Regions from separate parts of the Nocardioides sp. B129/18 genome, predicted to be linked through region 2. Evidence: riboswitches for the same ligand, from Rfam matches in the RefSeq annotation. Region 2 holds a riboswitch; the other holds the start of a gene.
The links. Region 2 has a riboswitch for thiamine pyrophosphate ahead of ACZDWJ_RS16010 (FAD-dependent oxidoreductase). Riboswitches for the same ligand answer to the same signal wherever they lie in the genome.
Positions count from the first base shown of each region.

Region 1: linked by a shared signal. The riboswitch ahead of thiE (thiamine phosphate synthase) and the one ahead of ACZDWJ_RS16010 (FAD-dependent oxidoreductase) in region 2 are both predicted to bind thiamine pyrophosphate.

Region 1 is NZ_JBUZJI010000002.1:31,229-46,756, reverse strand. Features, by position in the region: gene ACZDWJ_RS01880 (GNAT family N-acetyltransferase) at 1-1,209, opposite strand, end outside; gene ACZDWJ_RS01875 (lysine N(6)-hydroxylase/L-ornithine N(5)-oxygenase family protein) at 1,206-2,519, opposite strand; gene ACZDWJ_RS01870 (pyridoxal phosphate-dependent decarboxylase family protein) at 2,516-4,027, opposite strand; gene thiD (bifunctional hydroxymethylpyrimidine kinase/phosphomethylpyrimidine kinase) at 4,093-4,899, opposite strand; gene thiE (thiamine phosphate synthase) at 4,896-5,597, opposite strand; TPP riboswitch at 5,587-5,685, opposite strand; gene purT (formate-dependent phosphoribosylglycinamide formyltransferase) at 5,719-6,921, opposite strand; gene ACZDWJ_RS01850 (hypothetical protein) at 7,075-7,434, opposite strand; gene ACZDWJ_RS01845 (3-methyladenine DNA glycosylase) at 7,472-8,344, opposite strand; gene ACZDWJ_RS01840 (cytidine deaminase family protein) at 8,364-8,825, opposite strand; gene ACZDWJ_RS01835 (hypothetical protein) at 8,927-9,472, shown strand; gene ACZDWJ_RS01830 (fumarylacetoacetate hydrolase family protein) at 9,627-10,436, shown strand; gene gltX (glutamate--tRNA ligase) at 10,481-11,935, shown strand; gene ACZDWJ_RS01820 (lysostaphin resistance A-like protein) at 11,980-12,951, shown strand; tRNA gene ACZDWJ_RS01815 (tRNA-Gln) at 13,006-13,077, shown strand; tRNA gene ACZDWJ_RS01810 (tRNA-Glu) at 13,186-13,258, shown strand; gene ACZDWJ_RS01805 (MarR family winged helix-turn-helix transcriptional regulator) at 13,354-13,809, opposite strand; gene ACZDWJ_RS01800 (organic hydroperoxide resistance protein) at 13,861-14,277, shown strand; gene ACZDWJ_RS01795 (MXAN_6640 family putative metalloprotease) at 14,323-15,528, opposite strand, start outside.
Region 2 is NZ_JBUZJI010000025.1:16,079-31,606, reverse strand. Features, by position in the region: gene ACZDWJ_RS16020 (glutamine synthetase III family protein) at 1-1,540, shown strand, start outside; gene ACZDWJ_RS16015 (phospholipase A2) at 1,569-2,375, opposite strand; TPP riboswitch at 2,507-2,616, shown strand; gene ACZDWJ_RS16010 (FAD-dependent oxidoreductase) at 2,611-3,645, shown strand; gene thiS (sulfur carrier protein ThiS) at 3,642-3,839, shown strand; gene ACZDWJ_RS16000 (thiazole synthase) at 3,841-4,614, shown strand; gene ACZDWJ_RS15995 (thiamine phosphate synthase) at 4,611-5,183, shown strand; gene thiC (phosphomethylpyrimidine synthase ThiC) at 5,180-6,922, shown strand; gene ACZDWJ_RS15985 (potassium transporter Kup) at 6,909-8,828, shown strand; gene ACZDWJ_RS15980 (M14 family zinc carboxypeptidase) at 8,836-9,672, opposite strand; gene ACZDWJ_RS15975 (heparan-alpha-glucosaminide N-acetyltransferase domain-containing protein) at 9,708-10,790, opposite strand; gene ACZDWJ_RS15970 (hypothetical protein) at 10,919-11,458, shown strand; gene ACZDWJ_RS15965 (helix-turn-helix transcriptional regulator) at 11,513-11,794, opposite strand; gene ACZDWJ_RS15960 (putative inorganic carbon transporter subunit DabA) at 11,875-15,528, shown strand, end outside.

The DNA of each region.
Region 1 (15,528 bases), on a different contig from region 2:
GAGCAGGTGGTAGTCGGCCGGGTCGAGGCCCAGGCCGCGCAGCCGTGCGTCGAACCGGTCACGGCACTCCTTGCCCGGCAGCAGCGTCTCCACCTCGACTCCCTCCCCGAGGGAGAGCAGCGTCGCGTCGCGGCGGGCGGCCAGCCACTGCAGCCGCAGCCCGGCGGCCGACTCGGGGGAGTGGCGGTGCTGGTCGGTGACGCCGAAGCCGATGCGGCCGCTGTTGGCGATGAACCCGGGGTGCCCGTCGGTCATGGCGCCCTCGACGGTCAGGTGGTCGGCGTCGGCCAGCGCGCGGGCCGACGGGCCGGGGTGGGCCAGTCGCCAGCAGCGTCCGGCCAGCGTGGTCGCGAGCTCCTCGAGGTACAGCGGCAGGACGCCGTCGCCGAGCGGCAGCACGTCGACGAGGTCGAGCACGAGGCGCTGGACGTCGAGCTCGGTGGGCGCGCCGTCGACGAGCCGCTCGACGCTGTCGGGCTCGATCGCCCAGTGCTCGCCGGGCTGCACCTGTGCGTGGAAGCGGTACTCCACGCCGAGGCCGTCGACGACCCACGCGTCGGCGTCGCGGCGCGGCGTCAGCACCCGCTCGTGGCTCAGCTCACCGAGCGCCTTGGTGACCAGGTGGCGCTGGGCGGCGGCGAGCACGTCGGGACGCAGGTGGTCGTCGACGCGCGGACGTCGCTGCTCGTGCACGGCGCGCTCGAGCACGCTGAGCGCGGCGGTCTTGGTGGCCAGCGGCACCTCGCGCAGCACCCGGAACCCGGCCTCGGCGTTGCGACGCGCGATGGCCTCGTTGCGCACGTCGGGCTCGACGACGACGCGCCGCACCGTCGGATCGGCGAAGCAGGCGTCGAGCACGGCGGCCATGACGGCGCGGGTGTGGCCGGGCACCCGGCGACGGGGTGGGGCCAGCAGCACGTGCATGCCGAGGTCGCCGGGCTCCAGCTCGTCGAGGTGGGCGATCTCCGAGGCCTGCGCCAGCGCGGGGTCGTAGAGCTCGGCGAGGAACGCCGGCTCGCCGTCGACCCGCCCCAGCAGGACGCGGTGGTGCGGGTCGGCGAGCAGCGCCTCGTGGGCCTCGCGCACCTCGGCGGGCGTGGCGTCGCCCATCTGCCAGAACACCGCACGCGGGTGGGTGACCCACGCGTGGAGGGTGGCGACGGTGGCGTCGTCGAGCACCAGCGGCTCCAAGGTCAGGCCGGTCCTCATCGCAGCGCTCCCGCCCGCTCGCGGCCCGGCAGGACCTCGAGGCCCTGCGGCACGCCGAAGGTCTGCACGGCCACCCGCTCCTCGATCGGGTAGACCTCGCGGCCGAGCACCTCGCGCAGGATGATCGAGCTGCGGTGGGCGCCCATCCCGAGGTCGGGGGCCACCAGTCCGTGGGTGTGGGACTCGGCGTTCTGCACGTAGATCTCTCCTCCGGCGCGGTCGACCGCGTAGTGGGGGCTGACGTCGTAGCGACCCTGCGCGTCCAGCCGCAGCCGATCGCGGACGGGGTCGAGGAACGACGGGACGGGGGTGGCGTAGCCGGTGCCGAGCACCAGGCCGTCGGTGGCGACCTCGAACGGCTCGTCGAGGTCGCGCTGGCGCAGCGTCAGACGGTGCTCGCGACCGTCCCAGACGGCGTCCTCGAGCGCGCAGCCGGCCGCCAGCGTCGTGCGCGGCCCGTGGCCGAGCGCGCGCAGGCGGTGGTGCAGGTCGGAGATCTCGTCGATCAGGTCGGCGCTGATGCCGCGGTAGAGCGACTGGTGCTCCTCGAGGCGCTGGTCGCGCAGGCGCGGCGGGAGCGCATGGAAGTACGCGGTGTGCTCGGGCGAGGTGAGCTCGAGGGTGAGCTTGGTGTACTCCAGCGGGAAGAACCGGGCGCTGCGCGTGAGCCAGACCAGCTCGTAGTCGTGCTCGGGGCTGGCGGCGAGGAGGTCGCGGTAGACCTCGGCGGCGCTCTGGCCGCTGCCCACGATCGTGATCCGGCGGCAGCGCTGCAGCCGCTCGCGGTGACGCAGGTAGTCGCCGGTGTGCGTCCACGGCCCGCCGGCGCGCCGCACGACGTCGGGCACCTGCGGCTGGGAGCCGACGCCGAGCACGAGGCGTCGGGTGCGCAGCGTCTCCCCGCCGGCGGTGCGGACGACGTAGGCCTCGCCGTCGTGCTCGACGCTGGTGACCGGCCAGCCGAAGCGCACCGAGGCCAGCTGCTCGGCCACCCAGCGGCAGTAGTCGGAGTACTCCCGGCGCAGCGGGTGCCAGTGCTCGCGCAGGTAGAAGGGGTAGATCCGGCCGGTGGCCTTGAGCCAGGCCAGGAACGACCAGCGCGACGTCGGGTCGGCCAGCGTCACGAGGTCGGCGAGGAACGGCACCTGCAGGGTGGCGTCGTCGAGCATGAGGCCGGGGTGCCACTCGAAGCGCGGGCGCGCCTCGAGGAACACCGCGTCGAGGTCGTCGATCGGCTCGGCGAGCGCCGCTAGGCCGAGGTTGAACGGACCCAGGCCGATGCCGACGAGGTCGTGCACGTGGCCGCTCATGCGCGGGCTCCCGCGGTCGCGGCTGCGCGCGTCCGGCGGTCGGCGGCGGAGGCGATCTCCTCGACGATGGCGCGGACGTCGTCGAGCCCGGCCATCGGGTTGAGCAGCGTGAGCTTGAGCCAGCGGCGTCCGTCGACCCGGGTGGAGGCAACGAGCGCGCGGCCCTCGCGGGCGAGGTCGTGGCGCACGAGCGGCACGAGGGCGTCGACGGCGTCGGCGGCGGCAGGGGAGTCGTCGGCTGGACGCGGACGCAGCAGCAGCGTGGAGAGCTCGGGGGCGGCCCGCAGCTCGATGCGCGGGTCGTCGACGAGGTCGGCGTGCGCCGCGCGGGCCAGCTCGACGAGCGCGTCGACGTAGGAGCCGAGGGTCTCGGCGCCGATCAGCCGCAGGGTCAGCCACAGCTTGAGGGGGTCGAAGCGGCGGGTGGTCTGGAGGGTCTTGGCCACCTGGTCGGCCGGGCGGACGCCGGTGCCGCCGCCGTCGGCGGGGTTGAGGTAGTCGGCGTGCCAGGCGACGTGGCGCAGGTGGTCGGCCTGGCGCACGACGATCGCGCTGCAGGCCACCGGCTGGAAGAACGTCTTGTGGAAGTCGACGGTGGCGGAGTCGGCGCGCTCGACGCCGGCCAGCCGGCCGCGGTGCCGGGCCGAGAGCAGCAGCCCGCCGCCGTAGGCGGCGTCGACGTGCAGCCAGGGGCGATGGGCGTCGGGGTGGGTGGCGACGTGCTCGTCGAGCACGGCGGCGATCGCCTCGATCGGGTCGATGGCGCCGTGGTCGGTGGTGCCGGCGGTGGCGACGACGGCCGCGGGCACCAGCCCGGCGGCGAGGATCGCCTCGAGGCTGCGGGCCAGGGCGACGGGATCCATGCGGCGGCGGGCGTCGACGGGCACGCTGAGGACCGCGTCGGGGGCCAGGCCCAGCAGGCGCGCGGCGCGGTCGACGCTCATGTGGGCGTCGGCCGAGGCCAGCACGCGCAGGCGCTCCAGCGGCGCGCCGGTGCGCTCGCGGGCGTGGTCGCGGGCCAGGTGCAGGCCCTGCAGGTTCGAGGTGGTGCCGCCGGGGGTGAACACGCCGTCGGCGCGGTCGGCGTCGAAGCCCAGGAGGCCGGCGGTCCAGCCGATGAGCCGCTGCTCGATGAACGTGGCGCCCATCGACTGGTCGACGGTGTCGATGCTCGGGTTCACCGTGGCGGTGAGGAGCTCGGCGAGCACGGCCGGCGCGACGATCGGGCAGTTGAGGTGGGCGGCGTAGCCGGGCTCGTGGAACCACACGGCGTCGTCGAGCCACACGGCGTCGAGCTCGGCGAGCGCGGCGGCCGGGTCGGCCAGCGGACGGTCGAGGTCGACGGCGGCCACGCGGGCCGCGACCTCGGCGGGGTCGGCGCCGGTGTGCGGCCGGGTGGCCGCGGCGAGCCGGCCGTGCAGGTGCGTGAGGCCGGTGCGCAGCAGGGCGTCGAGGTGGTCGGCGGTGCGCGCGTGGACGAGGTGCCGCGCGTCGGGAGAGGGGGGCATGAAGGCGTCCTTCCGAGTAGGTAAGGCGAGCCTAACCTAACTTGAAGTGCCTGCCGGATCGGGGGTCAGTCGACGGACCCCCGCAGCCGCCACAGGTGGTCGACCGGACCGTGGCCGCGGCCCACCAGCCGCCCCGCGCCCGAGCGCAGCGCCCCCTGGAGGAACGCGTGCGCGGCGGCGACGGCGTCCGGCACGTCGTCGCCCAGTGCGAGCCGTGCGGCGATGCCGGCCGCGAGCGTGCAGCCGGTGCCGTGGGTGTGCGGGGTGTCGAGCCAGGGCGCCTCGAGCCGCCGCTCGCCGTCGGCGTCGACGAGCAGGTCCGTCACCACGCCGTCGCGCGGCACGTGCCCGCCCTTCACCAGCGCCCAGCGCGCGCCCATCGCGAGGAGTCGCCGCGCCGCCTCGGGGCGATCGGCGGTGCCGGTGAGCACCTCGGCCTCCGGCGCGTTCGGCGTCACCACCAGCGCCCGCGGCACCAGCAGCTCCGCGATCGCGGCGACGGCGTCCGCGGGCACCAGGCGGTGACCCGAGGTGGCGACCATGACGGGGTCGAGCACCAGCGGCACCCCGGGCAGCGACGCGTCCAGGCCCTCGGCCACGGCGCGCACGAGGGCGGCGTCGCCGAGCATGCCGGTCTTGACCGCGCGCACGTCGAGGTCGGCGGCCACCGCGTCGAGCTGGGCGCGCACCACCTCCGGCGGCACCGGGTGCACGCCGTGCACGCCGGTGGTGTCCTGCACGGTGAGCCCGGTGACGACGCTCGCGCCGTAGCAGCCGAGCGCCGTCGCGGTCTTGAGATCGGCCTGCAGGCCGGCGCCGCCGGAGGGATCGGAGCCGGCGATGGTGAGGACGACGGGCTCGCGCGCGCTCATGCGTCCCCCGTGCTCGCCGCCCTGCTCACTGCCGTGCCCACTGCCGCACGCAGAGCGCCCGCCGCGGTCGCAGGATCGTCGGCGTCGAGGATCGCGCTGATCACCGCGACCCCCACCGCCCCGGCCCGCACGACGTCGGCGGCGTTGGCGGCGTCGACGCCGCCGATGCCGATCACCGGGATCGGCAGACCGCGCTCGGCCAGGGCGTCCACGATCCAGCGGACGCCGTCGAGGCCCCACGGCTCGGTGTGCCTGGGCTTGCTGGCCGTCGGCCACACCGGTGCGGCGGCCAGGTAGGAGCAGGCGCGCAGCGCGTCGAGGTCGTCGAGCTGGGCCCGGTCGTGCAGCGACCAGCCGACCACCGCGTCGGGTCCCAGCCGCTCGCGCGCCACCGTCGGCGGGGCGTCGTCGGGGCCGACGTGCACGCCGTCGACCGCGGCCGCCGCCTCGAGGTCGTCGTTCACCACCACCAGCGCCCCCGGGCAGTGCTCCCGCACCGCGAGCGCGAGCGCGCGACGACGCGCGGTGTCGGCGTGCTTCTCGCGCACCTGCACGATGCCGACGCCGCCGGCCACCGCCTGCGCCGCGATCGCCGGCAGGCCCGGGCCCTCGGGCGGATCGGGGATCGGGCGGCTGACGAGGTAGAGGCCCAGGGCGTCCCTCAGGTCGTTGCTGGGATCAGGACGGAGATGTCCCACGTCGGCTCCCTCCACCGGTGCTAGCCGGATCAGGTTCGGCGGGTGTGATCTCAGCCCTCCCCGATGGAGGGCACCCCGGCCACGTGCTGTCGAACCTAGCGGGACGCCGGTCGGGGATCCGTCAGTCGAGCGTGACGCGCAGCGCCTCGGCGGCGCGACGGGCGCGATCGCGCGCCTCGGCGGTGGTGGCCCCGCGGGCCAGGGTCACCGCGACCCGGCGCTCGCCCTCGACCCGCGGCTTGCCGAACAGTCGCACCTGCACGCTCGGGTCGACGGCGTAGGCGGCCTCGAGCCCGTCGAAGGACGGCACCCCGTGGCCCTCCACCTTCACCGGCCACGACGCCGCGGCGCCCGGCCAGCGGGTGGCGGCCACCGGCAGCCCGAGGACGGCGCGCGCGTGCACGGCGAACTCGCTGACGTCCTGGCTGACCAGCGTCACCAGGCCGGTGTCGTGGGGCCGCGGCGAGACCTCGGAGAACACCACGCCGTCGGCGGTCAGGAACAGCTCGACGCCGAACAGGCCGAAGCCGCCGAGCGCGTCGGTGATCCGCCGGGCGACGTCCTGGGCCTCGACGAGCTGCGCCTCGGAGACGGTGCGGTCCTCGGGCGCCTCCTGCCACGACTCCGCGTAGTCGCCGTCGACCTGGCGGTGCAGCACCGGGTCGAGGAACAGCGTGCCGTCGACGTGGCGGGCGGTGAGCAGGGTGATCTCGGTGTCGAAGGCCACGAAGCCCTCGACGATGCACCGCGCGCTCTGGCTGCCGCGGCCGCCGGTCTGCGCGAACTCCCAGGCGGCGGCGAGGTCGTCGGGGGAGCGGACGAGCGACTGGCCCTTGCCGCTGCTCGACATCACCGGCTTGAGCACCACCGGCCAGCCGAGCTCGTCGGCCGCCGCGGTGAGCTCCTCGAGGGTGTCGACGAACGCGTACGGCGAGGTCGGCAGGCCGAGCTCCTCGGCGGCGAGCCGCCGGATGCCCTCGCGGTTCATCGTCAGCACCGTGGCCCGCGCGGTGGGCGCGACCCGCAGCGGCCACTCCTGGGCGGCCTCCAGCTCGGCGAGCACGCCGGTGGCGATCGCCTCGATCTCCGGTACGACGACGTCGGGCCGCTCGGCGCGCAGCACGGCGCGCAGCGCGTCGGCGTCCTGCATGTCGACGACGTGGCTGCGGTGGGCCACCTGCATGGCCGGGGCGTCGGCGTAGCGGTCGACCGCGACGGTCTCGACGCCGAGCCGCTGCAGCTCGAGCACCACCTCCTTGCCGAGCTCACCCGAGCCGAGGAGCAGCGCGGTGGTGGACGAGGCAGAGAGCGGGGTGCCGATCACGGGGCGAGTGTGGCAGGTGAGCGGGAACGGCGTCGTGCTCGACCGGGCGGGGTGGGCGCCGCCCCGCGAGCTGTGCGCGTGGGCCGGGACGGCACGCGCGCGACTGAGCGTCAGGTTCCGCGGGGTCCCGCGGTGCCGTGGGCCACCGCGCGCTCAGCGCCGCGCGGCCTCGACGGCCGCCGCGAACCGCTTCGCGCCGTAGCAGCGGATCCGCAGTCGCCCGCCGGGCCAGCCGACGTCGACGATGTTCATGCCGAGGGCCTTCGTGAACCGGACGTCCTGGATCTGGCGGAGATCGACGGTCACGTCCATCGTGCCGCTCTGGACGGCGCGGTTGGCTGCGTTGGCGGCGAAGACCAGCTCGGTCTCCGACAACGTCACCCGTCCGCCGACCCACAGCCCGCCGTCGCGTCGACGCCATCGGTCCATCTGGCGCTTGAAGCCGGGCGCGGCCTCCAGGGGCGAGGAGGCGTCCTCGATCAGGACGTTGGCGAGCTTCGTGATCGCGGGCACGGCTTCGAGTCTCGCAGCCCGGGTGCCGCGGCTCGCCTCAGGCCTGCCCCGTCAGCAGCCGCTCGCACTCCTTGAGGAGGCTGCGCCGGATCGGCTCGGCCCGCTCGCTGAAGATCCGCTGCTGCTCGGCGTACTCCCGCTTGCCCTCGGCGGTCTCGATCGGCACCGGCGTCCAGGGCTCGCCGGTGGGGTCGAGCGTCCAGCCGCTCATGTCGTAGGGCGCGGCCCGCATGTCGAGGACGCGGATGTCCCAGGCCAGCTCGAAGCAGTCGGCCACGAGGTCCGAGGGCAGCAGCGGGCTGAGCCGGAAGGCGTGCTTGTAGAGGTCCATGCCGGCGTGGAGGCAGCCCGGCTGCTCGAAGGCGGGGCGGTCGTCGCGGCCGGGCGCGAGGGTGTTGAGCGGGCGGGCGGGCTCGGTGAAGAAGCGGTATGCGTCGAAGTGGGTGCAGGCGATCCGGTGGCCCTCGACGACGGCGTCGGTGCCGGTGGTGCCCAGCCGCAGCGGCAGGGGGTGGCGGGTCTGCGGGCTGCCCGGGCCGCGGTCGGCGCCGTAGACCATCGCCCACTCGTGCAGGCCGAAGCAGCCCAGGTTCGCCGGACGTCCGAGGGTGGCGACGAGCAGGCGCCGCACCGCCTCGGAGATCGGACGGCGTCGCTCGAGCAGGTCGTCGGTGACGGCGCCGTCCTCGTACGCGGCCAGCGCCTCGTGCTCGGGAGCGTCCTCCAGCCGCACGCCCAGACCGGGGTGCCACATCAGCAGCTGCGCGGGGCGGTGGGAGTAGTAGGTGAAGAGGAAGTCGTGCACCGGGTGCGGATCGCCCGCGCGTCGACGCTCCAGGTGCGGCTCGACGTAGGGCGCGAGCCGGGCGCGGTGGGCGGCGGCCCGGGGCTCCCACTCCGCGCGGCTCATCGAGATCACGGCGGCCAGGCTAGGCGGGGTCGGCCCCGGACCCCGAGTCGCCGGCCGCTCCCGGCCAGACGTAGGCGCCCGGAAGCAGGTCCGGGACGCCGACGCTGCGCAGACCGTCCGCGGTCGGAATGATCACCCGGCAGTCGGGATGCAGGTCGAGCAGCACCTGTCGGTCGCGACCGCACGGCGCGAGGACCCCGCGGCCGCCGTTGCCGACGGCGACGATCGTCGACACCGCGCGACCGCCCCCGGCGCGCGCGGCGCCGAGCGCGACCAGCTCCGCGCAGGGCCCGCCGGTGAAGTGGTAGAGGTTCACGCCGACGAACGCGCGGCCGTCGGCGCACCGGACCGCCGCGCCGACGGTGTGGACGCCGTCGTCCTCGGCGGAAGCGGCGTCGGTCTGCGCGTCGATCGTCGCGGTGGCCAGCGCGAGGAGCTCCTCGTCGGCGTCGTCCAGGGGGCGGGCGCTCGGGAAGGTCATGGGGTGATCCTCCCAGCGCCGACGTCGTCCTCCTCGTGCGAGGGTGGACGCGCACGCCCGCCCGCGCCCCCGCTCGGGCGCCCGCCCCGAGAGGAGCCCCGATGACCCGCACGCGTCCGGTCCGACTGCTCGCCGCCGGCCTGCTCGCGACGCTCCTCGGCGGCGTGGCCGCCTGCAGCGACGACGCCGAGCCGGAGTCGAGCGGGGTGGTCAGCCCGACCGCGTCGACGAGCCCGACGGCGTCCCCGAGCCCGACGGCCAGCGCGTCGCCGAGCGACGACCCCTCGGAGTCCGCGTCGGCGAGCACGCCGAGCGTCACGAGCAGTCCGGGCACCCCGAGCACCGGGGGAGGAGCCGCGGCCGACGGCGCGCCCGGCGCCCTGGCGTTCTTCCGCGAGACCGAGGCCACCTGCCGCGCCTGGGCCCAGCGCACCGACAACCCGGTGCCGCCGGCGCGGCTGTGGGCGGGTGCGCGGGTCGTGGGCTCGCGGGGCGCGGCGGTGTGGGAGGTCCGCGACGGCGCCGGAGCGCGGCTGCTCGTCGACCTCGCCCAGCGCAAGGTCGCGCCGGCCTCGCCGGGCGGGCTCCCGCGGGCGTACTCCTTCGGCTGCCCCTCCGAGCTCTACCTCTCGGGCGCGCTCACCTGAGAGGACGACGGAATCTTTCGGTGGGCGTTCGAACCTTCGAACGCTCACCGTGCGTCTCGGCGGCTGGCCGCTGAAGCTTCGGCGGTTGGCCGCCGAATCTTTCACCACCCCGCGGATGCGGCCCACCCCGAGCCCCCTCGCTAGGGTCGGAGCCGTGCGCATCGTCCGATTCACCACCGGTGACGACCCCCAGTACGGCGTGCTGACCGGGGAGCTCGACTCCTACGGCCAGCCCGACCCCGACGCCGTCGTGGTCGCACTCGCGGGCGACCCGCTCTACGTCGGCGTCCGCCTCCTCGAGCAGCAGCACCGGCTCGAGGACGTCCGGCTGCTGGCGCCGGTGCTGCCGCGCAGCAAGGTGGTGGCGATCGGCCGCAACTACGCCGCGCACGCCGCGGAGCTGGGCAACGACGTGCCCGAGGAGCCCCTGATGTTCCTCAAGCCGAACACCAGCGTCATCGGGCCCGACGACGCCATCTCCTACCCGCGCCAGACCCAGGACCTCCACTACGAGGGCGAGCTGGCCGTGGTGATCGGGCGCATCTGCCGCGACGTCCCGGCCGAGCAGGCCACCGACGTCATCCACGGCTACACCATCGCCAACGACGTCACCGCCCGCGACCTCCAGCGCTCCGACGGCCAGTGGACCCGCGCGAAGGGCTTCGACACCTTCTGCCCGCTCGGCCCGTGGATCGAGACCGACCTCGACCCGCAGCACTTCATCGACGGAGTCCGCCTGCAGACCCACCTCAACGGCGACGTCGTCCAGGACGGCTCCACCGCCGACATGATCTTCGACGTCCCCACGCTCATCGCGCACGTCTCCTCGGTGATGACGCTCCTGCCCGGCGACGTCCTCCTCACCGGCACCCCCGAGGGCGTCGGTCCCATGCAGGTCGGCGACGAGGTCGAGGTCTCGATCGCGGGCCTGGGCACCCTCACGAACTCCGTCAAGGCAAGGTGAACCACCCCGTGAGCACGACCTCCGAGCGTCCCGTCCGCGTCCGCATGGCCCCGTCCCCGACGGGCAGCCCCCACGTCGGCCTGGTGCGCACCGCCCTCTACAACTGGGCCTTCGCGCGCCACCACGGCGGCACCTTCGTGCTGCGCATCGAGGACACCGACAAGCAGCGCTCCACCGAGGAGTCCTACCGCGGCATCCTCGACCTCTTCGCCTGGCTCGGCCTCACCTGGGACGAGGGCGTCGAGGTCGGCGGCCCCTACGGCCCCTACCGCCAGTCCGAGCGCAGCGACCTCTACCGCGACGTCCTCGCGAGGCTGGCGGAGTCGTCGTACACCTACGACTGCTTCTGCACCACTGACGAGGTCGAGGCGCGGCGCAAGGAGTTGGGCTCCAAGGTCGTCGGCTACGACGGCTTCTGCCGCGAGCTGAGCGCCGAGCAGCGCGCCGCCTTCGAGGCCGAGGGCCGCACGAGCGTCGTGCGGTTCCGCATGCCCGAGGGGTCGATCACCTGGGACGACCTCGTCCGCGGCGAGGTCACCTTCGAGACCCAGTACGTGCCCGACTTCGCGCTGTGCCGCGCCAACGGCGACCCGCTCTACACCCTCACCGCCCCGGTCGACGACGCCACGATGGCCATCACCCACGTGCTGCGCGGCGAGGACCTCCTCTCCTCCACACCCCGCCAGATCGCGCTCTTCGACGCGCTGAAGGCCGTCGGCGTCGCGGAGGAGACCCCGGCCTACGGCCACCTGCCCTACGTCATGGGCCAGGGCAACAAGAAGCTCTCCAAGCGCGACCCCGAGGCCAACGCGCTGGCCTACCGCGACCAGGGCTACCTGCCCGAGGGCCTGCTCAACTACATGGCGCTGCTGGGCTGGTCGATCGCCGCCGACCGCGACGTCTTCTCCACCGAGGAGATGGTCGAGGCCTTCGAGATCGGCGACGTGAACCCCAACCCGGCGCGCTTCGACCTCAAGAAGTGCGACGCCATCAACGCCTCGCACATGCGGCTGCTCTCCGTCGAGGAGATCCAGCACCGCGTGCTGCCGTTCCTCCAGGACGCCGGCGTCGTCTCCGACCCCGTCTCCGACGCCGACGCCCAGCTCCTCGAGCAGGCGATGCCGCTGGTGGCCGAGCGCATCAACAAGCTCGCCGAGGCGCCCGACATGCTCGGCTTCCTCTTCGTCGACGAGGCCGCCTTCACCCGCGAGCCCGCCGACGTCGAGAAGCTGCTCGACGAGGCCGGCCGCGAGATCGTGCAGGCCTCCCACGACGCCGTGGCGGCGCTCGAGGTCTGGAGCACCGAGGCCATCCAGGACGCCCTGCAGACCGCCCTCGTCGAGGAGCGCGGTCTCAAGCCGCGCGTCGCCTTCGGCCCGGTGCGCGTGGCCATCACCGGACGCCGGGTCAGCCCGCCGCTCTTCGAGTCGATGGAGCTGCTGGGCCGCGAGCGCTCGCTGGCGCGCCTGGCCTCGGCGCTGGAGCCCGCCTCCGTCTGAGCGACGAGCCGCCACCCCTCCGGCCCGCCTGGCAGGCTGGAGGGGTGAGCACCTCCGCCGCGCCCCTCGAGGGTCCCCAGGAACCCCTGGCCTACGACCGGCTGCTGCTGCGCGGCCAGGCGGCCTGGTGGCGCTCGCTGCTCGGCGTCGTCGCGCTGCTGGCCAGCGTCCTGGTGGTCATCCAGGTGGTTCTGGTCGTCGTCTTCGTCGCGGGCTACGCCGTGGCCGGCGTGGGGGGCCAGGACGCCCTCGACCGGCTCACCTCCACGACCGACCTCTCGCCGGTGGGGCTGGCCTTCGTCAACCTGACCCTGGCCAGCGCGATCCCCACGGTCTGGCTGATCGTCCGGGTGCTGCACGGTCTGCGGCCGGGCTGGGTGGCCAGCGTCGCCGGCCGCATCCGCTGGCGCTGGCTGGTCACCTGCCTGGGCCTCGCGGCGGCGACCCTCCTGGTCACCCTCGTCGTCGGCTCGTTCGTCCCCACCGATGCCGCCTCCACCCAGGACGACGGCAGCGGCCTGAACGCCATGACGTCCACGACGTGGTGGTTCGTGCTCGTCGTCCTGCTGCTCACGCCCCTCCAGGCGGCGGGGGAGGAGTACGCCTTCCGCGGCTACCTCACCCAGGTCTTCGGGGTGCTGCTGCGACGCCAGTGGCTCGCGATCGTGCTTCCGGCGGTGCTCTTCGCGCTCGCCCACGGGGCGCAGGACCCGCCGGTCTTCGCCGATCGCCTGGCCTTCGGCCTGGTCTCGGGCTACCTCGTGGTGCGCACCGGCGGCCTCGAGGCCGGCATCGCGATGCACGTGCTGAACAACCTGCTGGCCTACGGCGCGGCGCTGGCCTTCGGCGACATCGCCACGGTGCTCGAGCCGCGGGAGTCCTCCTGGTGGGGCATCGTCGTGACGCTCACGCAGTCGCTGGTCTTCGTCGCCCTCGTGCTGCCCGCGGCCCGGCGTCGAGGGCTCGCGACGACGGCGCCGGCGGCCGAATTGGTGGCCCCGGAAGCCCGCGTGTAAGGTCTGCTCTCGGTTCGGGACGCGGTGCGCGAGCAGCGTCGGCCCGATGCCCCTTGGGGTATGGTGTAATTGGCAGCACGACTGATTCTGGTTCAGTTAGTCTAGGTTCGAGTCCTAGTACCCCAGCGAGTCGCAGGACCTCCTCGTGAGACCCCCGCGATTTGGTGAGAACGACGGCTGAGGCTAGAGTTCCGCAGGCAGTCAGGGCCCACCGCGAGGCGGTCCCGAGCTCACGCCCCCGTTGTGTAGCGGCCTAGCACGCCGCCCTCTCAAGGCGGTAGCGCCGGTTCGAATCCGGTCGGGGGTACAGAGCAGATCAGGCCCCAGTCCTTCTCCAGGACTGGGGCCTGACGCCTTTCCGGGGCACGCCTCCTCGCGTCTCGGCCTCAGGGGGGCTCGGCCTCAGGGGAGCGGCTCCTCCCCGAGCCCCTCGAGCGCCCGCCCCAGGATGTCGCGCAGCCGCACAGCGTCCTCGGGGTCCAGGCCCAGCGAGTCCCACAGTCGCTGGGGCACGTCGGCCACCTGCTCCTGCAGGGCGACGCCGGCCGCGGTGACGTCCAGGAGCACGCGCCGCTCGTCGGCGGCGTCGCGGCGGCGCACCACCAGCCCGGCGGCCTCCAGGCGCTTGAGCACCGGCGTCAGGGTGCCGGAGTCCAGGTGCAGCCGCTCGCCGAGCCCGCCGACGGTCAGGGGCTGCTCGGCCTCCCAGAGCGCCAGCATCGTGAGGTACTGCGGATAGGTCAGGCCGACGTCGGCGAGCAGGGTCGCGTAGCGGCGTCCGACCGCGCGGGTCGCCACGTGCAGGGGGAAGCAGACCTGGGCGTCCAGGGCCAGCTGCGGAGGGACGGTCGACGACATGCCCCCACTTTAGCGTTTGCGCGATTCAATTGCGCGCAATACGTTTCTCGCATGGAGACCGTCTACACCGCGAGCGCCGTCGCCTCTGGCGACGGCCGCAATGGCCACGTCCGCTCCCTCGACGGACACATCGACGCCGACGTCCGCGTCCCCCAGGAGATGGGCGGACCCGGCGGCGCCACCAACCCCGAGCAGCTCTTCGCCGCCGGCTACGCCGCCTGCTTCCACTCCGCCCTGCGGATCGTGGCGGGGCAGGCCAAGGCCGACGTCACCGACTCCGAGGTCGTCGCCGACGTCTCGATCGGCCCCAACGGCTCCGGCGGCTACGGCCTGGCCGTGCAGCTGGAGATCACCCTGCCCGGCGTCGAGCGCGAGGTCGCCCAGGGCCTCGTCGAGCAGGCCCACCAGGTCTGCCCGTACTCCAACGCCACCCGCGGCAACGTCGAGGTCACCCTCACCGTTGCCTGAGCGATCGACCCCTCCGACGGCCTCCCGGCCGGACCTTGAGTCCGGTCAGGGGGCCGTCGGCGTCACCGCGGTCGCGCGGACGCTCCCGCGCCCGTCGTCGAGCGGGGTGCCCTGGCACGACCAGGTCGTGCCCCGGCCGCAGTCGTAGTCGAGCCCGGCGTTGACGAGCACCACCTCGGCGCTGCGCACCGTGCCGCTGGAGAACGGCACGACGACGCTGCCCGCGCCGGTGACGTCGAGGGGCACGCGGGTCAGCCGGTGGCCGCCTGAGGCCTGCACGACGTCGAGGAGCACTCGCGAGCCCGTGCCGGAGGGCACCTGCACGTCGAGACGCACGTCCTCGCCGGTCGTGACGTCGGTGGCGTAGACCGAGGTCGAGGAGCTGGCCAGGTGCCGCAGCACGACCGACCGCACGACCGAGCCGCTGCCCGGCCGCAGCCGCGCGGGGGTCGGGACGAGGCGCGTGTAGGCCGCGCCCTCGGAGAACGAGCCGGCAGGGTGGCGCAGCGCGAAGGCGAAGTCGGCGAAGACGTTCGCGAACGTCACCGGCCGCGCGGCGAGGACGTCGTCGACGCCCTCGATGGAGTAGGCGTCCGGCTCGCCGCGGTTGGTGCCGAGCTCGCGCCACAGGTCGCGGATGATGCGCGGCATCGAGCCGTAGCGGGCGGGGTAGCGCTCGGAGAGGTAGCGGAAGAAGATCCAGTCGCCGTAGACCCAGGTGTCGCGGCTCGAACCGTCGTCGAGCGAGCGGGACGGCGTGCTGATCGGGCTGGTGCGCAGGTACTGGCGGTTGTCGTTGACGCGCGTGTAGAGCTGGTCCTCCGCCCACGTCGCGGTGGCCTCCATGAGCCAGGTGTCCTCGCCGTAGTCGTAGGCGAACTGCACGGCGTGGAAGTACTCGTGGGCCGCGGTGACCCGCAGGTTGTCGGTGGAGGAGTGCGCGGGGTACTGGCTGCGGCTGAAGTCGTTGTCGAGCACGCAGAACGACGTCGCGGTGCGCGTGCCGGCCTTCGTGCGGCTCTCGGGCTGGCAGTAGCCGTAGAGGCCCTGCGGGCCGAGGTCGCGCAGGTAGACGTCGAACCGGCCGCTGCCACCCGCGCGACCGTCGGCGGGGGGACGCCGGTAGCCGGCGTCGGCGTAGGTGCTGCGGACGTGGTCGAGCACGGTCAGCACCCGGCTCACGTAGGCCGACGACGCCCGGTTGGCCCCCGACGTCGTGTAGTGCACGCACACGCTGGCACAGCGCACCCG
Region 2 (15,528 bases):
CCAGAACGTCGTCTCCTACTGCGGCCCCGAGCAGGAGTACTTCCTGGTCGACAGCAACTTCTTCGCCGCGCGGCCCGACCTGCTGAGCGCCGGGCGCACCCTCTTCGGCGCCAAGCCGCCCAAGGGCCAGGAGTTCGACGACCACTACTTCGGCGCGATCCCCGAGCGCGTGCTGGCGTTCATGATGGACACCGAGCAGGCCCTCTTCAAGCTCGGCATCCCCGCCAAGACCCGCCACAACGAGGTCGCCCCCGGCCAGTTCGAGGTGGCGCCGATGTTCGAGCGCTCCAACCTCGCCTCGGACCACCAGCAGCTGCTGATGACCACGTTCCGCCAGATCGCCAACAAGCACGGCATGGAGTGCCTCTTCCACGAGAAGCCCTTCGCCGGCGTCAACGGCTCGGGCAAGCACGTGAACTTCTCCATCGGCAACGCCGAGCAGGGCAACCTCCTCCTGCCCGGCGACACCCCGCACGAGAACGCCCAGTTCCTCGTGGTGTGCGCGGCCGTCATCCGCGCGGTGCACAAGTTCGGCGGGCTGCTGCGCGTCTCGGTGGCCTCGGCGTCCAACGACCACCGCCTCGGCGCCAACGAGGCCCCGCCGGCGATCATCTCGATCTTCCTCGGTGACCAGCTCGCCGACGTCTTCGACCAGATCGCCAAGGGCGGAGCCACGCGCTCGAAGGAGAAGGGGACGCTGATCATCGGCGTCGACACCCTGCCGGACCTCTCCAAGGACCCCGGCGACCGCAACCGCACCTCGCCGTTCGCCTTCACCGGCAACCGGTTCGAGTTCCGGGCCCCCGGCTCGCTGCAGACCGTCGCCGCGCCCATGGTCGTGATCAACACGATCATGGCCGAGGCGCTGGACTTCTGCGCCACGCAGCTGGAGACGGCCGTCGCCGCCGGCACCGACTTCGACGAGGCCGTGCAGTCGCTGCTCACGCAGATCATCAGCGACCACGGCGCGGTCATCTTCAACGGCAACGGCTACTCCGAGGAGTGGCAGGTCGAGGCCGCGCAGCGCGGCCTGAAGAACCTGCGCACCACCGTCGACGCCCTGCCCGAGCTCATCTCGCCCGAGGCGCTCGAGCTCTTCAGCACCTACCGGGTGTTCAACGAGCGCGAGATGCACAGCCGCTACGAGGTCGGCTGCGAGCAGTACCTGCTCACCGTCGGCGTCGAGGCCGCCACCACCCTCGAGATGGGCACCACGACGATCCTCCCCGCCGCGGTGCGCTACCAGACCGAGCTGGCCGCCAACGTCGCCGCGCTCAAGGCCGCCGGCCTCGAGCCCGACCTGGCCGACCTCACCGCGCTCACCGCCACGATCACCGAGCTGCGGGCGGGTCTCTCCGCCCTCGGCGCCGCGCTGGCGCACGAGCACGACGAGGACCCGCTCGTGGCCGCGACCTTCGCCCGCGACGAGGTGCTCCCGGCCATGGCCGCGGTGCGGGCCGCCGCCGACGCGCTCGAGGGCGTCGTCGCCGACGACCTGTGGGCGCTGCCGACCTACCAGGAGATGCTGCACATCCTCTGAGCACCTCCGGACGCTCCCGTGAGGCGGGTCAGCAGGTGCTGACCCGCCTCACGCTGCTCACGGCGTCGCCGATGCCGCGATCGTCGAGGCTGCTGATCGAGGTGCCCGCGGCCACGCAGACGCTGCGTCCGGCGTAGCCGCTGTCGGCGTAGAGCCGATAGGCGTAGGACGTGGTGTTGCGCACCGAGTCGGCCTCGTCGCCGAAGTCCTTCAGCGGCTCGGGCAGGCTCGCGGACTGCTCGAGGTTCGCGATGGAGGTGGTGGCCGAGGTGATGCGCAGGCGCCTGTCGCCATACGCGTCGTCCTCGAAGAGGCACAGCCGCCCGCTCTGGCACTGGCCCTTGTAGAAGGCCGTCCAGGCGGCGCCGGTGGCGTGGACGGCGGTGTAGTAGGTGCGCGCCCACAGCCCGCAGTTGCCGTCGCTGGGACGCCCGGCGCAGATGGCCCGCATGTCCTCGAGGAACTGGCTGTCGACGGCGGCCTTGCCGGCCTCGGTGGAGCTCAGCGCCGGCCCGTTGCCGAGGTTGCGGTAGCCGAAGTCGTGACGCACGCACGCCCAGCGGAAGACGGTGTTGTAGTCGTCGAACCCGTCGAAGACGTCGTTGGAGCAGCCGTCGTTGGCCCACACGAGCGGGTCGCCGGCGTCGACGTCGGGCACGGCGTTGGCCTTCGACTGCGTGGTGAAGGAGGCCAGCGAGGTCGAGAAGAGGATCCGGTCCGCGCGCTCGCGCAGGGTCTCGGCGTGCGCGGCCGGCTGGATCAGGACGAGGCCGCCGGTGGTCAGCAGCGCGGCGAGGATGGCCAAGGAACGGTGCAGGAGAGGACGCAGGGGCATGACGTGCTCCGAGAGGTGGCGCGGCGCGACCCCCGCCCGATCGGGCGCCGCTGCCGTCCCAGTCCTCCTGCCGCGGTGGACGCGGCGCCAAACCTCCGGCGCCGGACCCTCCGGAGGGCGTGCTAGCGTCGAGAGCGACCCACGGGAGTCCGCGGAAGCGGGCTGAGAGGGAGCTGACACCGCTCCGACCGTCACACCTGATCCGGATCATGCCGGCGAAGGAAGGAACACCCGGATGCACGTGCGCGTGCTCGGCGGCGGCGTCGTCGGGCTCACCATCGCCGAGGAGCTGGCCCGTCGCGGCCATGCCGTCCACGTCGTCGACGCGGCCCCGGGCGCAGGCGCCTCCCGCGCCGCGGCGGGGATGCTCTGCCCCGACGCCGAGACCTGGCACGGCGAGGACGCCCTGCTGCGGCTGGGGCGCGCCTCCGCGGCGCTGTGGCCCGGGCTCGCCGAGCGCCTCGACGTCCCCCTGCCGCGCACCGGCACGCTGCTCGTGGGCGTCGACGCCGGCGACGTGCAGGAGGTCGATCGGCAGACCGCGCTGCTCGGCGGCACCGCCCGGGAGATGAGCTCGCGCGAGCTGCGGCTGCGCGAGCCGGGCCTGGGCGCCGTCGCCGGGGGAGCGCTGCTGCCCGGCGACCACAGCGTCGACCCGCGGGCCGTCGTCGGCGCCCTGCTGGAGCGCGTCGAGGTGCGCGCCGCCGACGACCGCGACGTCGACCTCACCGTGGTGGCCACCGGCTCCGCGTCCGCCGCCCTGCCCGGCGTGCCGGTGCGGCCGGTGCGCGGCGAGATCATCCGGCTGAGCACCGACGATCCGCCGAGCGTCGTGGTGCGCGCGTGGGTGCACGGCGAGCAGGTCTACGTCGTGCCCCGCCTGCCCGACGCCGACGGACGCGCCGAGGTCGTCGTCGGCGCCACCAGCCTCGAGGCGGGTGGCCCGCCGCGCGCCACCGTCGAGGGCGTCGTCCGGCTGCTCGGCGCGGCGCGCGAGGTGCTGCCCGGGCTCGACCGCGCCGAAGTCGTCGAGGTGCTGGCCCGCGACCGTCCCGGCACGCCCGACAACCTGCCGCTGGTCGGCGCGCACCCGCGCGAGCCGCGCACCCTGCTGGCCGTCGGCCACCACCGCCACGGGGTGCTGCTGGCGCCGCTCACGGCCGCGCTCGTCGCCGACGCCCTCGAGGGCGCCGCGCCCGACCCGGCCCTCGATCCCCGCCGCTTCCTGCCGTCCGTGCCCGAGCCCGCACCCCTCGGAGGTCCCGCATGAGCACCATCACCGTCAACGGCGCGCCGGAGGAGCCGGCCGCCACCCTCGCCGAGCTCGTCGCCCGGCGCCTGCCCGACGCCACGGGCGTCGCCGTCGCGCTCGACGGCGAGGTGGTGCCACGCGCGGCGTGGGAGGCCACGCCGGTGGCCGACGGCGCCGTGGTGGAGATCGTCACCGCGGTGCAGGGCGGCTGAGGTGGGCGCGATCGAGCCGCTCGTCATCGCCGGACGCACGCTGGGCTCCCGGCTGCTGCTGGGCACCGGCGGCCTGCCCCGCCTCGACCTCCTCGAGCCGGTGCTCGAGGCGGCGCGCCCCGGACTGGTGACGGTCTCGATGCGCCGCGCCGAGGCCGGCGTCGACGGGGGACTGGTGGAGACGCTGCGCGCCCGCGGCGTCCCGCTGCTGCCGAACACCGCGGGCTGTCGCACGCCGCGCGAGGCCGTGCTCACCGCCGAGCTGGCGCGCGAGGCGCTCGGCACGGAGTGGATCAAGCTCGAGGTGATCGGCGACGAGACCTCGCTGATGCCCGACGCCGTGGGGCTGCTCGAGGCCGCCGAGCTGCTGGTGCGCCGCGGGTTCACCGTGCTGCCCTACAGCACCGACGACCCCGTGCTCGCCCGGCGCCTGGCCGACCTCGGCTGCGCTGCGGTGATGCCGCTGGGCTCGCCGATCGGCTCGGGCCTGGGCGTGCTCAACCCGCATGCGATCGAGGCCGTGGTGGCCGCCGTCGACGTGCCGGTGGTGCTCGACGCCGGCATCGGCACCGCCAGCGACGCCGCTCTCGCGATCGAGCTCGGCTGCGACGCGGTGCTCGCCGCCACGGCCGTCACCCGCGCCGAGGATCCCGTCGCGATGGCGCACGCGCTGCGGCTCGGCGTCGAGGCCGGCGCGCTGGCCCGCGGCGCCGGTCGGATCCCGCGCCGCGCGGTCGCCCGGGCGTCCTCGCCGACGGCCGGGCGGATCACATGAGCGGCGTGCCGCGCCTGCTGCTGCTCACCGACGCCGCCCAGCTGCCGCCCGGCCGCGATCTGGTCGACACCCTCGCGGCCTGCGCCGAGGCCGGGCTGCGCGACGTGGTCGTGCGCGAGCTGCACCGCCCCGAGGACGAGCGGGCTGAGATCGTGGCCCAGGCGCTCGCGCTGGGCCTGCGGGTGCGCGGCGCGCGCACCCCGCTGTCCGGCGCGCTCGGCGTGCACCTGGCCGCGCACCAGACGGTCGAGGAGGCCGGCGGGCTGCCGCACGGCCGCTCCTGCCACGACCGGACCGAGGTCGCTCGGGCCGCCGCGCAGGGCGCGGAGTACGTCACGCTCTCGCCGTTCGCGGCCACGGACTCCAAGCCGGGGTACGGCCCCGCGCTGCCCCCGTCCGCCTTCGCCGGTCACCCCCTGCCGGTGCTCGCGCTCGGCGGCCTCACCCCCCAGAACCTGGCGTCCGCACTCGGAGCGGGCGCCGACGGCGTGGCGGTCATGGGCGCGGTGATGCGCTCGCCCGACCCCGCCGAGGTCATCACCCGACTCCTGGAAGGACTCTCCGCATGACCGTCCACGACTCCCACACCCGCCTCGAGGTCGGGCCGCTCGGCGTGCCCGTCACCCGCGTGGCCCTCACCAACGGCGAGACCTTCGACCGCTACTGCACCGAGGGCCCCGGCTCCGATCCCGCCGTCGGCCTGCCGGCCCGCCGCGCCGCCTGGATCGCCGAGCGCGACGACGTCGAGGCCTACGACGGCCGCGCCGCCACCCTCGCCGACGACGGCCGCTCCGCGGTGCGCCGCGGCGCCTCGAGCCGGGAGTGGCGTGGCGAGCGGCGGCGTCCCCTGCGCAGCCGCGACGGCCGGGCCGTCACGCAGATGGCCTACGCACGCCGCGGCCTGGTGACCCCCGAGATGGAGTTCGTCGCCGCCCGCGAGGGCTGCGACGTCGAGCTGGTGCGCAGCGAGGTGGCCGCGGGACGCGCGATCATCCCGAGCAACGTCAACCACCCCGAGTCCGAGCCGATGATCATCGGCCGCCGGTTCCTGGTGAAGATCAACGCCAACATCGGCAACTCCGCGGTCTCCTCCTCGATCGAGGAGGAGGTCGACAAGCTCACCCACGCCGTCACGTGGGGCGCCGACACCGTCATGGACCTCTCCACCGGCGAGGACATCCACACCACGCGCGAGTGGATCCTGCGCAACAGCCCCGTCCCGATCGGCACCGTGCCGCTCTACCAGGCGCTGGAGAAGGTCGACGGTCGCGCCGAGGCGCTCACCTGGGAGGTCTACCGCGACACCGTGATCGAGCAGTGCGAGCAGGGCGTCGACTACATGACCGTCCACGCCGGCGTGCTGCTGCGCTACGTGCCGCTCACCGCGCAGCGGGTCACCGGCATCGTCTCGCGCGGCGGCTCGATCATGGCCGGCTGGATGCTGGCCCACCACGAGGAGTCGTTCCTCTACACCCACTTCGACGAGCTGTGCGAGATCCTCGCCCGCTACGACGTCGCGTTCTCCCTCGGCGACGGCCTGCGCCCGGGCAGCGTCGCGGACGCCAACGACGAGGCCCAGCTCTGCGAGCTGCGCACCCTCGGCGAGCTGACCCAGCGGGCGTGGGAGCACGACGTCCAGGTGATGGTGGAGGGCCCGGGCCACGTGCCGCTGAACCTCGTCGAGGAGAACGTCGTCCTGCAGCAGGACTGGTGCCACGGCGCGCCCTTCTACACCCTCGGCCCGCTGGCCACCGACGTCGCGCCCGGCTACGACCACATCACCAGCGCCATCGGCGCCGCGGCGATCGCCTGGCACGGCACGGCGATGCTCTGCTACGTCACGCCCAAGGAGCACCTGGGCCTGCCCGACCGCGACGACGTCAAGACCGGCGTCATCACCTACAAGCTCGCCGCGCACGCCGCCGACGTCGCCAAGGGCCACCCGCGGGCCCGGGAGTGGGACGACGCCCTCTCCCGCGCGCGGTTCGAGTTCCGCTGGCGCGACCAGTTCGCGCTCTCGCTGGACCCGGTGACCGCCGAGGCCTTCCACGACCAGACCCTCCCGGCGGAGTCGGCCAAGACCGCGCACTTCTGCTCGATGTGCGGCCCGAAGTTCTGCTCGATGCGGATCAGCCACGACGTCCGCGAGCAGTTCGCGCAGAAGTCCGAGGAGTTCCTGGCGATGGGGGCGACGGTCTACGTCGACGCCGCGGCCTCGGGCGTGAGCGGGCCCACGCGTCAGGATCCCGTCAACGACGACCGTGAGGACGCCGCAGCGCTCCTAGGTTCGCGAGGTGAGCACCGCTGATCCCGAGCATCACCCCCACGACCGCCTGCGCCGCGGCGTCGTCATCGGCGCCCTCGGCGTCGTCTTCGGCGACATCGGCACCAGCCCCGTCTACACCCTGCAGACGGTCTTCAGCCCCGACGACCCGCACCCGGTGCCGGTGGTGCGGGAGAACGTGCTCGGCGTCGTCTCGCTGGTGATCTGGTCGGTGGTGCTCATCGTCACCGTCACCTACGTGCTGCTCGCGATGCGGGTCGACAACCGCGGCGAGGGCGGCATCCTGGCGCTGATCACCCTGCTGCGGCGGTGGGCACGCGACGGCCGGTCCCGGCTGGTCGCGCTGCTCACCGCCGCCGGCGTGTTCGGCGCCGCGCTGTTCCTGGGCGACTCGATGATCACCCCGGCCATCTCGGTGCTCTCCGCGGTCGAGGGCGTCACGGTGGTGCGGCCGGGCCTCGAGGGCGCGGTGGTGCCGCTGACCGCGGGCATCCTGCTCGGCCTCTTCCTGGCCCAGCGCTTCGGCACCGCGGCCGTCGGACGGCTGTTCGGGCCGATCATGATCACCTGGTTCGTCGCGATCGGCGTGCTGGGCGTGGGGGGCATCCAGCGGGCGCCGGAGGTGCTCCTCGCGCTCTCGCCCACCTACGCCATCGGCTTCCTGGTCGGTCACGTCGAGCTCGCGTTCTTCGCCCTGGCCGCCATCGTGCTGGCCGTCACGGGCGCCGAGGCGCTCTACGCCGACATGGGCCACTTCGGCCGCCGCCCCATCGCGCTGGGCTGGCTCGGCCTGGTCTTCCCCGCGTGCGCGCTGAGCTACCTCGGCCAGGGCGCGCTCATCCTCGACGACCCGTCTGCGGCGTCGGCGCCGTTCTTCCTGCTGGCGCCCGAGGCCGTGCGGCTGGCGGTGGTCGTGCTCGCGACCGCCGCGACCGTGATCGCCTCGCAGGCCGTCATCACCGGCGCCTTCTCGGTGGCCGCGCAGGCCGCGCAGCTGGGCTACCTGCCGCGGCTGCGCGTCGTCCACACCTCCCGCTCGACGGCCGGCCAGGTCTACGTGCCGTGGATCAACGGCCTGCTGATGGTGGCGGTGCTCGCGCTGGTGGTGATCTTCCAGAGCTCGCTGGCCCTGGCCTACGCCTTCGGCATGGCCGTCAACGGCACGATCCTGGTGACGACGCTGCTGCTGCTCTTCGTCGCCTGGCGCACCTGGCGGGTGCCGAAGGTCGTGCTGGTGCTGGGCTTCGGCGTGCTGCTCGGCGTCGACCTGCTGTTCCTGGCCGCCAACCTCACCAAGCTCGTCCACGGCGCCTGGCTGCCGCTGGCGATCGCCCTGGCGGCGTTCGTCGTCATGCTCACCTGGCAGCGCGGCCGCGCGCTGGTGACCGCGCGGCGCCGGCGCATGGAGGGCTCGCTGCAGCAGTTCGCCGAGGACCTGCGGCTCTACCCGGCGGCGCTGACGACCGTGCCGGGAACGGCGGTGTTCCTCAACCGCGGCCACAGCACCGCGCCGCTGGCCCTGCGCGCCAACGTCGAGCACAACCACGTCCGGCACGAGCAGATCGTGGTGCTGGCCGTCGACGTCGAGCCCGTGCCGCGGGTGGAGGAGACCGAGCGGATCGTCGTCGACGACCTCGGCGACCCGCACGACGGGCTCCTGCACGTGACGCTGCGCTTCGGCTACGCCGAGACCCCCGACGTGCCAGCGGCCCTGGCGCGGCTCTCGCCGGGCCTCGACCTCGCCGACGCCACCTGGTTCCTCTCCACCATCGATCTGCACCCCGGCGAGGCCGACCTCGACGGTCCGCGGATGGCGGCCTGGCGCACCCGGCTCTTCCTCGCGACCTCGCACCTCACCGCCGACGCCGCCGAGCACTTCGCGCTGCCGCGCGAGCGCACGGTGCTGATGGGGGCGCGGGTGGAGGTGTGAGCCCGCACTACCAGTTGGCGCGGTTGGCCTTCAGGATGCCGGTGCCCGCCGTCCAGGTGCGGTAGCGGGTGCTGGGGTGGCGCGGCAGCTCGACGGTGATGGCGACGCCGTCGTAGCGCTTGTTGTACCAGGAGGTGAGGGTGGGGTCGTCCGACGACGACCCGCCCCCGCCGCCCCCGGCCGTCGGGGCGCCGATCCACTCCGCGGGCAGCCTCAGCCAGTAGGAGAGGCGGTCGACGTAGGCCGGCAGCTTGCTGCTCCTCCCGACCGCGCCGAAGGGCTGGTGCAGCGAGGTGACGTACTCCGGCCGCACGTCGGCGAGGAACCGGATCATCGCGCTGGTCTCGGGCTCCGACGCCGGCCGCGGGCCGCCGTAGTAGCCCGAGCTCGTCGGGCCGCTGACCCAGCCGGCGGTGGGCCAGTTGCGGTTGAGGTCGACCCTGCGGGCGTTCCTCCGCGTGCCGAGCGCGGCGCCGTCGGGGTTCATCGTGGGCACGATCCACAGGTCGACGTCGGAGTCGACGGCCAGCTCGTCGCGGATGAACCGCGCGGTCTGCGGTCCGGCCGTCTCGTCGCCGTGCATCTGGCCCAGGACGACGATCGTGCGCGACGCGGCGGGGTTGCCCTTGCGGTAGGCCACGATCCGCCGGCCCTTCGGGGAGTGGCCGAGCACGCGGGTCTCGACGACCTCCTTGGAGCGGGCGTAGGAGTAGGCGTGGGAGCGCACCGGCACCGGGGCGGCCGTCTCCGCGCCCTGCGCGGCCGGGCCGCCGGGGGAGAACGCGAGCACGGGCGTCAGCAGGGCCAGCGCGGTGAGGGACGTGAGCGAGCGGACGACGGGCACCGAGACCTCCAGGGGTTTCGGGCACCGTAGGCCGATCAGGCCGGGGCCGCGTCGCCAGAGGGGTGGTCGGCGCCCTCCACGTGGCGCGCCACCGCGGCCACCCAGCGCTCCAGCGGACCCTGGCCCACCAGCGTCCGCCAGGCGTAGGCGAGCACCACCAGGGCGACGACGGTGGCCACCCACAGCCCGTCGTCGGGCTCGAGCTCCCCGCCGGGGCCGTCGATGACCACCAGCACGACCACGAGGTGCAGCGTGTAGGCGCTCAGCGGCATCGAGCCGAGCGCGGCCAGCGGCGTCAGCACGTGCGGGATCGCCAGGCCCAGCAGCAGGCACACGCCGAGCACGAGCATCGCCAGGCCGCCGGATGCGAGGATCTCGGGGGTGCCGCCGGAGTGCGGGGCCACGGCCGTCCAGGCGTCGGTGACGCGGGTGTTCGAGAGCGGATCGATGACGCCGCTGCCGACCAGCGCGCCCAGGCCGTAGCCGACGACCGCCAGCGCGGCGCCGCCGCCGAGGAGGATCCCGAGCATCCGCACCGTGCTCAGGCCGGTGCGTCCGATCGCCAGTCCGGCCAGCACGAACACCAGCCACACGCTGAGGGGGTAGGAGCCGAGGACGAGGAGCCGGGCGGTCGGGCCGGCGGTGTCGTCGGAGAGTCGTCGCACGACCTGGAGCAGCGGCGGGCCGACCAGCGCGAGCGCGCCGGCCACGACCACCAGGCGGCGCGGCGGCCACGTCACGAACAGCACGGCGAGCACGTACACGACGCCGTAGAGGCCGAGGATCACCGCGATCGGAGTGCCGAGCAGGTCGAGCACCGCGCCGATCGCCAGGATCGCGATCCCGCGTCCCACCAGCCGCAGCCGCAGACGCCGCAGGCCGTCGCCCTCGAGGCGCAGGTGGGCGTCCTTGCCGCCGCTGAGCAGGGCCAGCGAGACGCCGGCGAGCAGGGCGAAGAGGATCGACGCCCGCCCGTGCACGAGTGCGGTCCACGTCGACGGATCGCTCCAGGTGACGTCCTCGGGCATCGCGCCGACGTGCGCGCCGATCATGCCGACGATCGCGACCGCGCGGGCGACGTCGAGGCCGACGATCCGGCGGGTCGGGCTCAGGCTCACGGGGTCAGTCTGTCCGATGCCCCTCAGCGGTCCACAGCCTCCTGCCAGGGTCCTGACACCGGGCGGCGAGGACCGCTCCGCATCGTCGAGAGGGAAGCGCTCGACCGAGCGCTCAGGAAGGACGATCGATGAAGATCAACCAGCGCGTGCGCCTCGTCGCCGCCTCCACCGCCCTCGTCGGAGCCGGGTTCGCCGGGGGAGCGGTGCTCGCCGCCTCCGGCACCGCCTCCGCCGACAGCGGCTCGGACTCGGGATCCTCGACCGCCCCGGCCGCCCCGCAGGGCGGCCCCGACGGCGGGCCGGGCGCCTGCAAGGGCGGTCCGCGCGCCGGCGAGAAGGCCCTCACCGGCACGACCAAGGAGAAGGTCGAGGCGGCCGTCAAGGTGAAGTACCCCGACGCCACGATCGAGCGCACCGAGACCGACCCCGCCGGCGCCTACGAGGCCCACATCGCCGACGACGGCAAGCACCTGATCGTCAAGCTCGACAAGGGCTTCACGATCACCGGCACCGAGACCGCTCCGACGCCGCCGAAGGGCGGTCCCGCGGGCGGCCCCGGCAAGGGCGGGCCGCGCGGCGACCACGACGGCGACGCCCCGACGCCGCCGACGCCGCCGTCGGGCGCCCCGTCGGCTGCTCCCTCGACGTCGGGCTCGACCGCGAGCTGATCGCGTCCTGCTCGTCCCACGACCCTGCCCCGCATCGCAGGGTCGTGGCGCTGCTCAGTCGAAGATGCCGAGCAGCGCGCGGATCGGGGTGTCGGACTCGGCGGGGTGCCGCAGGCGTCGATGGGGGTGCAGGCGGTACTCGTTGCGGCGACCCACGCGCTCCTTGGTCACGTACCCGCCCTCCTCGAGGTCGCGGACGATCGCCTGGGTCGCGCGCTCGGTGATGCCGACGGCCTCGGCGATGTCGCGCAGGCGGGCGCTGGGGTCGCGGCTGAGCGCCACGAGCACGTGGCCGTGGTTCGACAGGAAGGTCCAGGTGCGCTCGGTCTCGGCCACGATCGTCAGTGTAGTGGGATGCGCCACTTCGCAATCACGATTGTAGACACCGGAATCCTACTTCCGGTATTTCTGTTCGCATGAAGTCGCTGCGGACCCTAGCCCTCCTCGTCCCGTCCCTCGCCGCCTCCGCCGTCGTCGCGCTGATCGCGGTGCTGGCCCATGACCTGCTGCGCGGCGACCCGCCCGGCCGCACCGCGCTCGTGCTCCTGCTGCTGGCCCACGTCCTCGCGCTCGGCGCCACGATCGCACGCTTCGCCGCCGTCAACCTGCGCGGCCAGCACCGCCAGACGCGCTTCGCGGCACTGCTCGCGCTGGCCATCGGCGCCCTCGCCCTCATGGCGGCCGCGCCCGGCCTGGCCCTCGCGGCCGTCGGCTGGAGCCTGAGCACGGTCGCGGTCGTCGGGCTCATCGGCCACGCCGCCACCCCCGGCGCCCGCCGCGCCGCTCGCACCGCCGCGCTCCTGCTCGGCCTGGGCGATCTCGGCCTGTGGCTCGCGGTGCTGGCCGGCACCGGCCTGCTCTCCGCGCCGCTCGCCGAGCCGCTCGGCGCGCTCGGCCTGGTCGTCGCCGTCACCGCCCGGGGAGCGCTGGTGCCCTGGGGCGAGTGGCTGGTGGAGACCGCAGAGGCCCCGTCGCCGGTCTCGGCCCTGCTGCACGCCGGCGTCGTCAACGGCGGGGTCCTCCTGCTGGTGCTCCACCCCGACGAGCTGCCGATGGGCACCGCGACCCGACTGGTGCTCGCCGCGGTCGCCGGGCTGACCGTCGTGCTCGCCGTGCTCGCCCAGCAGGCGCGCGCCGACGTCAAGGGACGCCTCGCGGCGTCGACCAGCGCCCAGATGGCGCTGGCGACCGCGCAGGTCGTGGTCGGCCTGCCGGGCGCCGCGTTCGTGCACGTGCTCGGGCACGCCTGGTGGAAGGCCCGCCTGTTCCTCGTCGCCGGCGGGGCGATCACCCGGGCCCGCGGCGAGGGACGCCCGATCGCCGTCGGCCGCGGAGCGGGGCTGCTCGGCGGCGGGACCGGCCTCCTCGTCGGCGGCGTCGTGCTGGCCGCCTGCGCGCCGGTGCGGCCCGCGCTGCTGCTGCCCGCCTCGCTCGTCGGGCTCGTGACCGGGGTCGCGGTGGCAGCCGCGGTGGCGGACGCCGCGAGCCGGCGGCTCGGCGCTGCGATCCGGGCGCTGCTCCTGGGAGCGACGGTCGGCGGCGCGGTGGTCGTCGTCGAGCGCAGCCACCTGCTGGGGGCTCCGGCGGTGCCCGGCATCGTCGTCGTGCCCGTGCTGGCAGGCCTCGCGCTCGCAGGGCTCCTCGCCGCCGCGTCGAGCGGACCGGTGGCGCTGCTGCGGATCCGCCTGGCCCTGCCGGCCTGGGCCGCGCTCCCGGGCTCCGCGGCTCGGCTGCCTGGGGCTGCCGACGCCGCCACCGACGCGGTGCGGGTGGGCCTCGCGCTCGACGTCGTCGGACGTGCCCACGGCCCGGCCTGGCCGCTGCGCACCGCCGTGGCCGTCTCCCCGCAGGCCGGGCTCGAGCACCTCGACCGCCAGGCGGGCGAGGAGCTGCTCGACCGGCTCCACGGACGCGACGCCCGCACCGGTCTGCGACGCCTGCTGGCGCTCCAGGACGCCGGGGTGATCGCGCCGTCCCACCTGCGTCGGGCGCTGGCCGACCTCGACGCCGAGGGCGTGCTGCCCGACGCCTGGCGCGGCCTGCCCGTCGACGACGTCGTGGCCTACGCCCGCGCGGCGTCGGCGCCGAGCCCGTCCCCGTCCCCGTCGGCGGACCCCGCCCGCGACGCGCTGCAGGCACGGCTGACGGCGTGGGCGGGGCTCGCCTGGTCGCGGGTCGACTCCACCGACGACCCCTGGAGCCTGTGGCTGGCCGCCGCGCGCTCGCGGGGCGGCGACCGGATCCTCGCCGTCCCCGGGCTGGGCGCCGCCGCCCGCCGCCTCCCGGGTGACCCCCGCGCCGCGCTCGCGGTGCTCCACGGCGCCGCCCGGCGACGGGCCGCGGAGCGGGGGGAGGACCAGCTCGACCTCATGACCTGGCTGGTCGGTCTCACCGCCACGGCGCCGGGCTGGTGCGCGCACGCCCGCTGGCGCGTCGAGCACCAGGGCCGCGCGGACGCCTTCGCGTCGCTGTGCGCGCTGCTGGCGGTGCTCGACCTGCTGAGCGAGCAGCCCGCCGTCGCGCCCGCGCCGGACCAGGCCGGATCCGCGGAGGCCCGTCGGCTGATGCCGGTGTGGCAGCGTGCGGTGGACCTCGTCGTCCAGGAGCGCCTGCTCGGCTCGGTGACGCTGCCCTCCGCCCCTGACGACGGACGGCCCGTCGTCCACAGCCTCTGGTGCCTCGACGCCCGCTCCGGGCCGATGCGCCGCCACCTGGAGTCGATCGCCGGCCCTCGGCGCCACCGCACCCATGGCGTGGCCGGCTTCTTCGGCGTCGACCTCGCCACCGCCGACCCCGACGGCACCGTCGTCTCCCGCGCCCCGGGCCTGCTCGAGCCCTCGCTCCGGATGCGGGGAGCCGCGTCCGCGCCCTCCTCGGCCCGGCTGCTGACGGCACCGTCGCGTCATCCCCTCGCGGTGCTGGGCTGGGCCGAGATCGGAGGCGTGCTCGCCGTCGGCGCGGGCCTGCGGGCAGGCTGGCGGATGCTGCGGCGCGCCCCTGCGCGGGCGCACGGCCTCGAGGGGCTGAGGAGCGCCGGTCCCGTCGTCGATCGCCACGGGTGCGAGCCCTCCGCGGCCGCGCGGGCCCGGACGATCGCCGGACTGCTGCGCGCCGCGGGCGTGGCCGACGAGCTCGACTCGGTGCTCGTCGTCGTCGGGCACGGCTCCACCACCGCCAACAACGCCTACGCCTCGGCCTACGACTGCGGCGCGTGCGGCGCGCATCCCGGCGCCGTCAACGCCGCCGTGCTGGCGGCGTGGGTCAACGACCCCGCCGTCCGGGCCGCCCTGGCCGACGAGGGCGTCCGCGTGCCGCCGCGGCTCACCGCGGTCGCGGCCCTGCACGACACCACCGGCGACGTCGTCGTGCTCGACTCCGACCACCCCGAGCTCGCCGGTCTGCGCGCGGATCTCGCGCTGGCGGCCGACCGGGCCCGGGCCGAGCGGACCTGCGAGCTGCCGGGCGGCCGTCCGGCGACGTCCCGGGGCGCCGACGACGCCGAGCCGATGCCCGAGTGGGGCCTGGCCGGCGCGCACGGCCTGCTGCTGGGGCGTCCGCGGCTCTCGGCGCCGTCCGCACGCTGGTTCCAGCTCGACCTCCACGACGGTGGGGGCGAGGACGACCTCGCCGTCCTGCGCGACGCCCTCGCCGGGCCCGGACTCGTCGCCGCCGGGATCATGGCCGCCTACGCCGCGGCCGCGGACGAGCCGCACCTGCTGGGCTCGGGTGACAAGACCACGCACAACGTCGTCGGCGACGTCGGGGTGCTCCGCGGTCGGGCGGGCGACCTCGCAATCGGCCTGCCCTGGCAGGCGCTCTCCGCGCGCGACCCCCGTGGCGACGACGGCCTCACCCTCGTCCGGCACCTCCCGGCGCGCCCGCTGATCGCGGTGGAGACGACGCGCGAGCGCCTGCGCGCGGCCCTCGCGCAGGTCCCGCGCCTGGAGCTGCTGGTCGCGCACGGCTGGGTGCGGCTGTGGGCCCTCGAGCGCACGGCCGCGGGGGAGGAGCTGGTGGCCGAGCTGGCCGGCGGGCGCTGGCTCGACGCACGCTCGGGTGCGCCGGCGCCG